DNA from 3 places in the Anaerostipes stercorihominis genome. Region 2 is predicted to be linked to each of the others. Evidence: predicted binding sites of a transcription regulator. Region 2 holds the regulator's gene; each other region holds the start of a gene.
What was found. The regulator NrdR, encoded in region 2, represses ribonucleotide reductase genes. The targets are predictions, from matches to a motif close to CACAANATNTTGTG.
Positions count from the first base shown of each region.

Region 1: a site for NrdR is predicted at 2,374-2,387, ahead of nrdD (anaerobic ribonucleoside-triphosphate reductase). Genes of this name have one in related genera too.
Region 3: a site for NrdR is predicted at 2,139-2,152, ahead of nrdD (anaerobic ribonucleoside-triphosphate reductase). Genes of this name have one in related genera too.

Region 1 is NZ_BAAJCL010000003.1:99,272-103,845, reverse strand. Features, by position in the region: gene AC27EF_RS04390 (spore germination protein) at 1-745, shown strand, start outside; gene AC27EF_RS04385 (GerAB/ArcD/ProY family transporter) at 735-1,784, shown strand; gene AC27EF_RS04380 (Ger(x)C family spore germination protein) at 1,771-2,307, shown strand; gene nrdD (anaerobic ribonucleoside-triphosphate reductase) at 2,432-4,552, shown strand; gene nrdG (anaerobic ribonucleoside-triphosphate reductase activating protein) at 4,554-4,574, shown strand, end outside.
Region 2 is NZ_BAAJCL010000001.1:137,325-141,898, forward strand. Features, by position in the region: gene dprA (DNA-processing protein DprA) at 1-921, opposite strand, end outside; gene AC27EF_RS00675 (YifB family Mg chelatase-like AAA ATPase) at 911-2,467, opposite strand; gene nrdR (transcriptional regulator NrdR) at 2,539-2,988, opposite strand; gene AC27EF_RS00685 (YlmC/YmxH family sporulation protein) at 3,060-3,308, opposite strand; gene AC27EF_RS00690 (RnfABCDGE type electron transport complex subunit B) at 3,408-4,217, opposite strand; gene rsxA (electron transport complex subunit RsxA) at 4,230-4,574, opposite strand, start outside.
Region 3 is NZ_BAAJCL010000002.1:300,076-304,649, forward strand. Features, by position in the region: gene AC27EF_RS03545 (HlyC/CorC family transporter) at 86-1,366, opposite strand; gene AC27EF_RS03550 (manganese efflux pump MntP) at 1,520-2,080, shown strand; gene nrdD (anaerobic ribonucleoside-triphosphate reductase) at 2,287-4,473, shown strand; gene nrdG (anaerobic ribonucleoside-triphosphate reductase activating protein) at 4,485-4,574, shown strand, end outside.

The DNA.
Region 1 (4,574 bases), on a different contig from region 2:
CGTTGTTGTGGATAATTCTCCGATGGTCTTATTGCTTCCGGTGACAATGAATGTTTTTTTTCAGGCAAGTGATGATTACTATAATCGATGGGAGACGGCAACGTTTGCAAGAATTTTGAGATATTTTGCCGCGTTTCTTGCAGTAGGGCTTCCCGGATTTTATGTGGCAATTGCCAGTTTCCATCCTGAAGTTTTGCCAACGTCTTTTCTTCTGGCACTGATTTCTGCAAGAGGGGGGGTTCCTTTTCCCGTTGTCGTGGAAGTTCTGTTGATGGAATTGTCCTTTGAACTGTTGAGAGAAGCCGGGATTCGTCTCCCGGGGCAGCTGGGGGGAACCATCGGTGTTGTTGGAGGATTAATTGTAGGACAGGCGGCAGTGGACGCTCACCTGGTCAGTACAATTGTTGTGATCGTTGTGGCGCTAACTGCCATTGCCACATTTTCCATTCCCAATGAGATTTTTAACAGTGCGTTTCGGCTGATGAAATTTTTTCTGATTCTGATGTGTGCAGTTTGGGGATTGTATGGGTTCTTTTTGGGATTTCTGGGAGTGTTCATTCATCTGTTCTGTCTGGAAAATTATGGGGTTCCCTATATGTATCCGGCAGCAAGCCAAGGGAGAGAGAAAAAAACAGGATTTCAGGATTTTGTAATACGAGCTCCTCTGCAGACTATGAAATACCGTCCGGAATTTACTAAGAAAGGGGCAAGAATCCGGCAAAAGGAGGAACGGGATGAAAACTAATTTGCAAAAAATTACGCAAAGGCAGGGCAATCGTATATTTATTTTGGAGACATTCTCTGCGGCGGCAATGTTTCTGCCGCAGATTGCTCTGCAGGGTGCTTATGGATGCGGTCTGATTACAGTTATAACGGCTTGTATTCTGGCGGGAGGGTATCTTTTGGTGACTGCAAAGACCGCAAAAGGAATTTCCGTAGAACAAGTATTAAGAAAGTATCCGTGGGTAACGTTTTTTTATTACCTTCGATTTTGGATTAACGCAGCATTTTTTTATATGTGCATTGTCTCTTTGGCTCGACAGTATCTTATGCCGGGAAGATCCGGATATCTGATCGGGCTGCCGTTGGTACTTCTGGCTTATCAGATGAATCGTGGAGGCCTTGGCAAACGGGGGCGTGTCATGGAGGGGATTTTCTGGTTTGTCCTTCTTCCCGTAATTTTTGTTTTATTATTAAGCGTGGGAAATTTATCGTTGGATCAGCTTGTCATTGACCAGTGGGATTGGAAAATGTGGATGCAGGGGAGTTTTCTTTTGCTGGCGCTGCTGCACCCCATTGAATTGGTTTGGTTTTACCGTGGAGATATGAGACAGGGAGACATGAAATTAGGCTCTCTTTTTGGTCTGACCATTTTATTTGTGGGTATTTTTGTTGTGACGGTGGGCTCACTGGGAAGAAAGCTGACGTTATTTGACGAGAATCCGGTAATGTCTATGGCTCAGGGAGCCGCAATGCCGGGAGGCTTAATGGCGCGGCTGGATATTTTTTTAATTGCATTTTGGATTGTAGGCGTCTTTTGTGTTTTTAGCGGGTATTTATTTTATGCCAATGAGAGTGTAAAACATGCGTTTCCCAAGGGGAGAATCGTTGGTGTTATTTTATCCTACGGAGGTATTTTTGCACTGACAAAATGGCTGGCAGAAAGCCGAGAACTGTTTCATCAATATTTTTATCCGTTGATCTATGGAAATCTGGCGGCAGGGCTGATACTTCCGATTACTTTATTTTGGCTTGTGAGAAGGAGGAACCATGGGAACGCTTAGGAAAATTACAGCAGGGATTCTTGTGATGATTTTGGCGATTGGCGCATCCGGCTGCAAAAAGCAGCCGGATATTGAGGACAGCTGCTTTATCTTGGCGATGGGATTTGAAAAAATCAATCAAAAAAAGTATTTAATACGCTATTCTTATGCAGACTTTGATGGGGAGGGAAGCAATATGGGAACGAAGGTTCCTTCCAAATCCATTACATTTCTGGCAGATTCCCTGAAGGACGCAAATCGGCTTTGGCAGAAATATCAGGCAAAACAGTTAAATTTCGGACATTTAAAGGTAGTGGTTTTCGGAAATAATCAGACAGACTGGAAGATTGTACAGGAATTGCTGCGATATCCTCATATTGCAAAATCCGTGTTTGTATTAAAAACGAAAAAAGAAATACAGGAAGTATTTTCCAGAGAAAAAAATCTTCCGATCTCTTTTGGGGAATATATGGCGCAAACCATTGAAAATTCGGAGAAAATCAGAGAACCAAAGAATCTTACTCTGGGAAGAATCATGTATTGACTTCCGGTGCGGTCGATGATAGTATTGAAATACTAACAGGATCTTGTAGATAAAACAGTGATCATACACTATATATTGTATGATACGACGGATCAGAGAACGAGCGGGAAGGAAAGGAAATTGTATGATTCGAGTGATAAAAAAAGATGGAACAAGAGAAGATTTTAATGTACAAAAGGTTGTGGTAGCGGTGAACAAATCGGCGTACCGCGCTCTTGTAACATTCACAGAGGAAGAACTTGATTTTATTTGTCAATTTGTGACAGAGAAGGTAAATCGCATGCAGAAAGAGGAAGTTACGATTTCCGATATGCATAATGTGGTAGAAAGAGCCCTGGAACAGACCAATCCACTGGTTGCAAAAAGTTATAGAGATTACCGCAATTATAAGCAGGATTTCGTACAGATGCTGGATGAGGTGTATAAAAAGAGTCAATCCATTATGTACATTGGAGATAAAGAGAACAGCAATACGGACAGTGCGTTGGTATCCACAAAAAGAAGTCTCATTTTTAATGAGCTGAACAAAGAATTGTATAAGAAATTTTTTCTGACCACAGAAGAAATTCAGGCGTGCAGGGACGGTTATATTTACATCCATGATATGTCTGCGAGAAGAGACACAATGAATTGCTGTCTGTTCAATGTGGAGGAAGTTTTAAAAGGCGGCTTTGAGATGGGAAATCTCTGGTATAATGAGCCCAAAACACTGGACGTTGCGTTTGATGTGATTGGAGATATTGTACTGAGTGCGGCAAGTCAGCAATACGGCGGGTTTACTGTGCCGAATATTGAATTGATTTTAGAACCGTATGCGGAAAAATCTTATCAGAGATCCAAAGAGCGCTATGAGGCAATGGGATTGGAAAAAGAACGGGCGGACGAGGAAGCCCTGAAGGACGTGGAGCGGGAATTTACGCAGGGATTTCAGGGGCTTGAATATAAGTTTAACAGTGTATCGTCAAGCCGCGGAGATTATCCGTTTATAACAATGACGGCAGGTACGGGAACCGGCAGATTTGCAAAAATGGCTTCCATTGCTCTGCTGGATGTGCGCAGAAAAGGTCAGGGAAAAGAAGGACATAGAAAACCGGTTTTGTTTCCGAAAATTGTATTTTTATATGATGAGAAGCTTCATGGACCGGGCGGAGAACTGGAAGACGTATTTGAGGCGGGTATCCGCTGTTCCAGAAAGACGATGTACCCGGACTGGCTGAGCCTGACAGGGGAAGGATACATTGCAGATATGTACAAAAGATATGGAAAGATTATCAGCCCGATGGGATGCCGCGCTTTTCTGTCTCCATGGTATGAAAACGGAGGAATGAAGCCGGCAGATGAGGACGATGTTCCGGTATTTGTGGGACGTTTTAATATCGGGGCGGTCAGTTTGCATCTTCCGATGATTTATGCAAAGTCAAAGCAGGAAAACAGAGATTTTCACGAGGTTTTGGATTATTATTTAAATCTGATTCGCCAGCTTCACATTCGTACCTATGAGTATCTGGGAGAGATGAAAGCTTCTACCAATCCTCTGGCATATTGCGAGGGAGGTTTTTTCGGAGGACATTTAAATCTGCAGGATAAAATTAAACCTCTTTTGAAAACGGCAACAGCGTCCTTTGGAATTACAGCGCTCAATGAACTTCAGCAGCTTTATAACCATAAATCTTTGTCGGAAGATGGGGAGTTTGCTCTGGAAACCTTACGCTATATTAATGAAAAGGTTGCGCAGTTTAAGGAAGAAGACGGGAATCTTTATGCGATTTACGGAACGCCGGCAGAGAATCTATGCGGCTTACAGGTAAAACAGTTCCGAAAAAAATATGGAATTGTGGAAAACGTATCCGACCGTGAATATGTCAGCAATTCCTTTCACTGCCATGTGACAGAGGATATCACTCCGATTGAAAAACAAAATCTGGAAGGAAGATTTTGGGAACTTTGCAACGGAGGAAAGATTCAGTATGTAAAGTATCCGATTGATTATAATGAACAGGCGGTAAAAACTTTGGTGCGCCGGGCAATGGATCTTGGATATTATGAGGGGGTTAATTTGTCTCTGGCTTACTGCGATGACTGTGGTCATGAGGAACTGGAGATGGATGTTTGCCCGAAATGCGGAAGCCGCAATCTGACAAAAATTGACCGTATGAATGGGTATCTGTCCTATTCCAGAGTCAAAGGGGATACTCGGTTAAACGATGCAAAGATGGCGGAGATTGCGGAAAGGAAATCTATGTAAAATGCGTTATCATAATATTACC
Region 2 (4,574 bases):
CTCTGGGTACGCAAGAGATTTCCTCTCTCCCGTCTTAAAATTCTCTGATTTCTTTCTGAATTTCGGAAATTCTGACAGAATATCTTCCATTGTTTCTGTAAGTTTTGCACCCTCTTTTATCAGACCGTGGCACCCTGCATGATTCTGATCTGTAATCGGACCCGGAACTGCAAATACTTCCTTATTTTGCTCCAATGCACAGTCTGCAGTAATCAAAGACCCGCTTCTTTTCTTCGCCTCCACCACAAGGACTCCGTCACTTAACCCGCTGATGATGCGGTTTCGCTGTGGAAAATTGCGGGAATAGGGAGGGATCCCCGGAGGATATTCGGAAAATATCGTTTGATTTTCATACATTTTATAAAACAATTTAAAATTATCTCTTGGATAAATCTGATCAATTCCACACCCGAGAACACCAACAGCACTTTCCTTCATATCCGCGATTTCCCGGTGTGCTGATCCATCAATCCCCTTTGCCAGACCACTAACAATCTGCACTCCGTTTTTTGCCAACTCTCTCGCGAATATTCGGGAAATTTCCATTCCATAAACTGTAGAATTTCTTGATCCTACAATTGCAATCGCCAGCGCTTTCTCTCTATAGGGCCGCCCCTTTTGAAAGATTCCAAACGGAAAATCATAAAGTTTTTTAAGTCGTCTGGGATAACCAGCTTCTTTATAAGTATAAAAATGAATTTGTTGTTTTTGAAGATCTTCATAGGATTTTTGAATACGGTCTTCATCTTTCCATTGAGAAAATCTTTTCAATTCCTGTTTTGTAAACTTTTCTTCGATTCCACTGGGGTTAAGATGAAACAGTTCTTTCGGATGCCCCAACAGATGCATCCATCGCTTTTGTTTTTTCAAAGGCAGGCACAATTTCGCACAAAACCAATACCAATAAAGCTTATCCTCCATATTCCAACACCTCTTTTATAAAATCAGCATTTCGGAAGGTCATAGCCTCCATTAAATAAATTGGAAGAATCTTTGTTTGATGTTCCATAACTGCAATTGTCATTGCAACTCTTCTAATTTTATCGGCTCCTCGTCTTGTAATTTTCCCCATATCATATGCCGCATTCAGAAAATTGATGCCTTCCTCTTCCATTGGACAATATACATCCATATGCTGCGGCAAAACTTCGCCAAAATACTGATATCCGCTGCCTGCCAAAAGCTTCTGCTCCATTGCTATGGATTCTTCCATCCGACTTTTCATCTGTTTTGAAGTCTCTGCCGCAGTCTCTCGCTCCTTATAAATCTCAGACAAAATCTTTGTATCATCCCTTTGCTCTTTCACTCCGAGAATCAAATCAAAACGGTCCACAAGGGGGCCTGATAATTTTTTTAAATATCGTTTCTTTTCATAATAACTGCATCGGCACTTTCCATCCTCCAGCGCATAGCCACAAGGACATGGATTCATGGCTGCAATCAGCAAAAAATCCGCCGGAAAAATTATTTGCGATCCCGCTCGATGAAGCTCCAATTGCTTTTCCTCCAGCGGAATCCGAAGCCCTTCCAAACATTCCGTCCGAAAATCTATAAGCTCGTCCATAAACATAATTCCATGATGTGCCAGGGTAATTTCTCCGGCTCCGGGAATCTTTCCGCCACCAAGCAGTGCTGCCCTCGTAATCGTAGAATGCGGTGTGCGAAAGGGCGGTCTTGGGTCCATAAGGTGTCTGGAAATACCGGAAGCATCATAAATACTTTGAACTTCCAGCCGGTGTTCTGCTGACAACTCCGGAAGAATCGTGGGGATTCGTTTTACCGCCATGCTTTTCCCTGATCCGGGCGCCCCTGCGATCAATAGATGATGACGTCCTGTTATCGCAATTTCAATGGAGCGTTTCAGATGCTCCATTCCTTTCAGATCAGCAAAATCTTCCTCTCTTTGGTCCCATTGAAATTTCTGTGGAAAGATCTTTGATTTTTTGCGAAATGTGCCGCCAAAATAGTTCAGAACATCTTCCAGGTGATCCATAAAAACAATTTCCACTCCTTTCATAGCTTCTAAGGACTTGCGATCCTCCTCCGCCACAAAAAAACGATGGATTCCCTGTTTTCTTGCTGACAAAATAATCGGCAGACAATTTCCTACCCCTCGAATTCTCCCGTCCAATCCCAATTCTCCGAGAATACATATTTCCTGAAGCTGATCTGACGGAATCATCCCAAGACACCCTAAAAAAGCCGCAGCAATGGCAAAGTCAAAGGCAGTTCCGCTTTTCCGAATTTTTGCCGGGGATAAATTGACTGTAATCTTCATAGACGGCAAAGGATGTCCAATGGAACGCAGGGCAGATGCAACCCGTTCCTTTGCTTCCATAGATTCTTTTGACAAATAGCCCACCATAGAGAAATATGGCAGGCCATTTCTGATTTGAACTTCTACATGAATTAGCTGACCGGTAACGCCGAAGACGATACCGCTGATTACCTCTTGATACACGATCATTCACTCCTTCCGCGACGAAAGGTTTCCCAAAATGATAGTATTATCTTATCATAATTGTAATTTTTTTACAATTATTTCAACAATTTTTTTAATTCATTCATAAAAGTATTTACATCTTTAAATTCTCGATAGATTGCGGCAAAACGTACATAGGCAACTTCATCTAATTCCTTTAATTTATCCATCACAATCTCACCGATCAAAGATGTCTCTACCTCCCGTTTGCCCAGATTAAAAATCTTTGTCTCAATCTCGTCCACCGATTTTTCAATTTGATCCATTGAGATCGGCAATTTATGACAGGATTGTACAATTCCATGCCGAATTTTGTTGCGGTTATATAATTGTCTCGTTTTATCTTTCTTGATCACACTTAACGGCTCTGTCTCAATTTTCTCATAAGTTGTAAACCGTTTGCTGCAGTCATCACACTGCCTCCGCCGGCGAATGGCATTATTGTCTTCAGCCGGTCTCGAGTCAACAACTCTGGAATTCTCACTTCCACAGTATGGACATTTCATTTTCTTCTGTTACCTCCGTTTTTTTCTGCTTGCAGTATAACATTTTTTAGAATCAATGAAAAGACTTTCTTCTATTTCAGACATTCTTTTTCATTGATATCCACCAAAACGGCATCTCTCCCAATTCGCACCACACATTTATAAGGAATCTTATAAATCTGATTTTTCCCGAAACAATTGAGCATCTTCGTTGCTCTCGGAACCAAAAGATAACAAATTAATCCCGTTTTCACCTCGAAGTCAAGATCAATGACAAAACCTAATTTTTCTCCGGTGTTGCAGTTTATAACATCCTTCTGTCTCAATTCAAGAAATTTCATAAAAATATCCTTTTTTCTGTTATATTCTATTTCCCTGAAAATTATGCGAAAAGGCAGGAGCAAACATTTGCTTTGCTCCTGCCTTTGCGTTTCGACAACTTATGAATTTTCTTTTTTCCCTGTAATAATTCCTTTTGGACATTTGTTCGCGCATAATCCGCAACCCACACATTTATCATAATCAATCTGAGCAATGTTATTTTCCACGGTAATGGCTCCAAGCTTACAAGCCTTCTCACAGGCACGACATCCAATACATCCGGCTTTGCAGACAGACATTACGGCTTTTCCAAAATCTTTGGAATTACACTGAACCTTACATTTTTTATCATATGGCACTAATTCAATCAATCCCTTTGGACAAATATCTACACATTTTCCGCAGGCTACACATGCCTCCTGATCAACGCAGGCAATGCCGTTTATAATCTCAATAGCGTCTTCCGGACAAACATTGGCACAACTCCCAAATCCCATACAGCCGTACTCACAGCCCTTTGGTCCCGCACCCGGCACATTCACCGCTTCAACACAGCTGAGAGCTCCGTCGTACTGATATTTATCCGCTGCTTTCTCACAGGTTCCCGCACATTTTACAAACGCAACCTGTTTCACAAAATCTCCTGCTTCTACACCCATAATAGCGCTGATTTTCTCCGCCACCGGCGCACCTCCCACCGGACATGCATTTACCGGTGCATCGCCTGCCGCAATTGCCGCTGCAAGTCCGTCACAGCCTGCAAATCCGCAGCCTCCGCAGTTATTTCCCGGAAGTTCGGCTCTGACAGCGACTTCTTTTTCATCAACCGGAACCTTAAACTTCTCAGATGCAATTCCAAGCAAAACTGCAATGACCAATCCGGTTCCTCCAACGATCACGGCCGCAAGAATAATTGCTGTTATATCCATTCTTACTACCTCCTATATAATTCCTGAGAATCCAAAAAAGGCAATTGCCATCAGCCCCGCAGTAACAAGAGTGATCGGCATTCCCTGAAAGGATTCCGGAATATTATTGTGTTCATTTCTCTCACGAATTCCTGCCAGAATCACAATGGCAATGGTAAATCCGACTGAAATACCAATTCCGTTTACAATACTGGCTGCAAATCCATAATCATTCTGAACGTTTGTCAAAGCAACTCCAAGTACCGCACAGTTTGTTGTAATCAGCGGAAGATATACTCCCAAAGCTTCATAAAGTGACGGCATAGATTTTTTTAACACCAGCTCTACAAACTGTACCAGTGCAGCAATAACCAGAAT
Region 3 (4,574 bases), on a different contig from region 2:
CATGTGATTTCACCGGCGGTTTTCTGTAAGATTAGGAAAGTTCTGACCTTCCTATCTTACAAAAACGCTCCGCTTTGTTCTTGACCTATGACAGATCGTCGGTCACAGGTTCTTTTCGGACAATGTGAATTGTTTCGATTCTATTTTTTTCTACCGCTTGAACATGGAAAATAAAGTGGTCATCCTCTGCCACCTCACCTTCTTCCGGCAGATGATCCAGCAACTCAATAATATAACCGCCAAGAGAATCGTAGTCTTTTGAGTCGATATCGGTATCCAGCAGATCGTCAAGATCATCTAATTTAATGGATGCGGCAGCAAGATAAGAGCCATCCTCCAACTCCTGAAAGGTTTCTTCTTCGGACTCATCGTACTCATCACGAAGCTCTCCGAAAATTTCTTCCACAATATCTTCCAGAGTAATGAGACCGGCAGTGACGCCGTATTCATCAAGGACAATGGAGAAGCTTACAGATTTTTCACGCATTTGAGCCAGCAGGCTGGAAACCTTTTGTGTCTCATAGGTAAAAAACGGTTTTCGGATGACCTCATTGAGATGGAAACTCTCACCCCGATGCTTGGAACGGTAAAAATATACATCTTTAAAGTAAACAATTCCAATGACATGATCCTTGCTTCCTTCATAAACAGGAAGTCTGGAAAAACCTGCTTCGCGGAATACATCCAGCACTTCTTCATAAGCAGCGTCAACCGACACGAAGGATACGTCAATGCGGGGGATCATAATATCCTTTGCGATAGAGTCCTTAAAATCAAAGACATTGTTCAGCATATTCTTTTCTTCGTCCTCAATGACGCCATCCTCATGGCTGACATCGACAATGGTACGAAGCTCCCGCTCCGTCATAACTCTCTTGGATTGCTTTGAATCAATACGGAGAATCATTAAGAGTGCAGTTGACATTTTATTAATCAAAAATACAATGGGTGTAAAAAGTTTTGTGACAACGTAAATGCTCGTGGCATAATTCAGCGCAAGTTTTGTATTATTAATTGTTGCATAAGTTTTTGGCGTGATTTCACCGAAAATCAAAACCAAAACAGTCATAACACCTGTGGCAATTCCGGCTCCCATACTTCCGAAAATTTTGATTGCCAGAGTTGTGGAAAGAGATGTCACGGAAATATTTACAAGGTTATTTCCCACAAGAATGCTGGAAAGCATCTGACTTGGATTCTCAATAAGCTTTAACACAATCTCCGCTTTTTTGTTTCCGTCCTCTGCCATGGCGCGCACCGCGTGCTGGTTTACCGTCGTTAACGAAGTTTCAGCAGAGGAAAAATAAGCAGATAATGAAAGTAAAATAATAATCGCAACTAAATGAAATATGACGCTGGGGTCCAAAGTAAAATCCCTCCTAAATTTGTAAGTTTGTTTTCAGATACAATTAAATTTATTTTACGAAAGAATACATCATGTGTCAAGGTTTTGGTTGCCAACAGGACCGTTCTGTGATATATCAGATAGGAGACTTTAAACGTGAAGAGGAGAATGGCTATGAATTTGTTGATGTTACTGATTTTAGCAATTGGATTGTCGATGGATGCTTTTGCGGTATCCATTTGCAAAGGACTGGCAATGAAGCGGGCAGAAATTGGAAAAGCTTTGACCGTAGGTCTCTGGTTTGGCGGATTTCAGGCATTGATGCCGATTCTGGGATATTTTTTGGGAACACGGTTCAAGGCACAGATCACATCGGTAGACCATTGGATTGCATTTATTTTGCTTGGACTGATAGGACTGAATATGGTGAAAGAGGGATGTGAAGAGGAAGAAGAATGTCAGGACGCTTCCCTGGCAGTCAAAGAAATGTTTTTGCTGGCGGTTGCAACCAGTATTGATGCATTGGCAGTGGGAATTACATTCGCATTTTTGGATGTGGAAATCTTTTCAGCAGCAACGATCATCGGAATCTGCACTTTCGTCTTGTCTGCCTGCGGAACAAAGATAGGAAATGTTTTCGGAACAAAATATAAGTCCAAGGCAGAGCTTGCAGGGGGCATTTTACTGATACTTCTGGGCATTAAGATTCTTTTGGAACATCTTGGGATTTTTTGATTTTCGTAAAGTTCCTCTTCCATTTTCCGTGAAAACGGTGTAAGATAGGAGAAGGAAACACAAGATATAGTGTTTTACATAAAAGTATATCAACATTTAGTATTCATTGTGCGCGGCTGGAAGGGAGCGGTCAGAGGGCCGTCAATCTGAGATATAAGACTGGTCAGCGCATTAAATATAAAAATAACAGAGATAAGGGAGATGCCATGAAGGAAGTAAGGACAAGAATCATTAAACGCAATGGGGAAGAAGTGGATTTTGATTTAGAAAAGATCATCAATGCTGTGACAAAAGCGAATAAAGAAGTGCCGAAGATTCATCAGATGAATGATTATCAGATCATTGCTGTGGCGGATAATGTGGCAGACCAGGTGCAGAAATCATCTCATGCAGTGAATGTAGAAGATATTCAAAATATGGTTGAGACCGGGATCATGGAGATGCGAGGCTATGAAGTTGCGCAGAAATATGTGAGATATCGTTATAAACGGGAGCTGAAGAGAAAATCCAATACAACAGATGATGGGATCTTATCGCTTCTCGAGAATATTAATGAGGAAGTGAATCAGGAAAACTCCAATAAGAATCCGGTGATCAATTCAACACAGCGGGATTATATGGCAGGAGAGGTCAGTAAAGATTTAACCAAGAGAGTTCTTCTTCCCGACGAGATCATCAAAGCACATGAAGAAGGCATCATTCATTTTCATGATTCGGACTATTTTGCTCAGAAGGAGCATAATTGCGATCTGATTAATCTGGAGGATATGCTTCAAAATGGAACGGTAATCAGTGAGACGATGATTGAAAAGCCGCATTCATTTTTTACTGCATGTAATGTTACAACGCAGATCGTGGCACAGGTTGCCAGCAATCAGTACGGCGGACAGTCCTTTACTCTGGCGCATTTGGCGCCTTTTGTAGATGTCAGCCGAAAAAAGCTTCGTCAAAATGTGATTCGGGAACGGAAGGCAACCAATGAATCCATGGATGAGGCTCTGATTGATCAAATTACAGAGATGAGACTTCATGATGAGATAAAACAGGGAATTCAGACGATCCAATATCAGCTTGTGACGCTGATGACATGCAATGGTCAGGCCCCGTTTGTTACTGTTTTTATGTATTTGGATGAGGTACCCAAGGGAAGAACCAGAGAAGATCTTGCGCTGGTCATTGAAGAGGTATTAAAGCAAAGAATTCAGGGAGTGAAAAACGAAAAAGGTGTCTGGATTACTCCGGCATTTCCGAAATTGATTTATGTTCTGGATGAGGATAATGTGACGCAGGATGCACCATACTGGCATTTAACAGAACTGGCTGCAAAATGTACGGCAAAACGAATGGTGCCGGATTATATATCTGCAAAGGTAATGCGCTCTCTGAAACAGGGGGAAGTTTATACCTGTATGGGCTGTCGTTCCTTTTTGACCGTGGAAGATTCTCAGAGAAATCCTGATGGAAGTCATAAATTCTATGGACGGTTTAATCAGGGAGTGGTCACCATTAATCTGGTCGATGCGGCATGCAGTTCCGAAGGCGATATGAAAAAATTCTGGGAAATTTTAGAGGAACGTCTGGAACTTTGTCACCGGGCATTGAGATGCCGTCATGAAAGATTGTTGGGAACCGTGTCGGATGTGGCGCCGATTCTCTGGCAGCATGGGGCGCTGGCAAGACTGAAAAAAGGAGAGACCATCGACAAGCTTCTCTATAACGGGTATTCTACGATTTCTCTTGGATATGCGGGACTTTACGAAATGTGTGTCCGAATGACCGGAAAATCTCATACATCACCGGAAGGAAAAGAATTTGCACTGCAGGTGATGCAGAAGCTAAATGATAAGTGCGCCCAGTGGAAAGCAGAAGAAAATATCAGTTATTCTGTTTATGGAACTCCGATGGAATCTACAACCTACAAATTTGCAAAATGCCTTCAGAAGCGGTTTGGAATTCTTCCGGGAGTGACAGATAAGAATTATATTACCAACAGCTATCATGTTCATGTATCGGAAGAGATTGACGCGTTCAGCAAGCTGGCGTTTGAATCTGATTTTCAGAAGCTCTCACCGGGAGGAGCCATCAGTTATGTGGAAGTTCCAAACTTACAAAATAATCTTGAGGCAGTGCTGTCTGTAATGAAGTTTATCTACGATAATATTATGTATGCGGAGCTTAATACAAAGAGTGATTACTGCGAGTGCTGCGGATATGACGGCGAAATTTCAATCAAAGAAGAAGCATCAGGAAAGCTTGTCTGGGAATGCCCGAACTGTGGAAATACAGATCAGGATCATATGTTTGTGGCAAGGCGTACCTGCGGTTATATCGGAACTCAGTTCTGGAATCAGGGACGTACGCAGGAAATTAAAGATCGGGTACTTCATTTATAAAAGGTGAGAGCATGAATTATGGAGAAATTAAAAAATGTGATGTTGCAAATGGACCTGGGGTGAGAGTCAGTCTTTTTGTATCCGGATGCCGAAATCGGTGT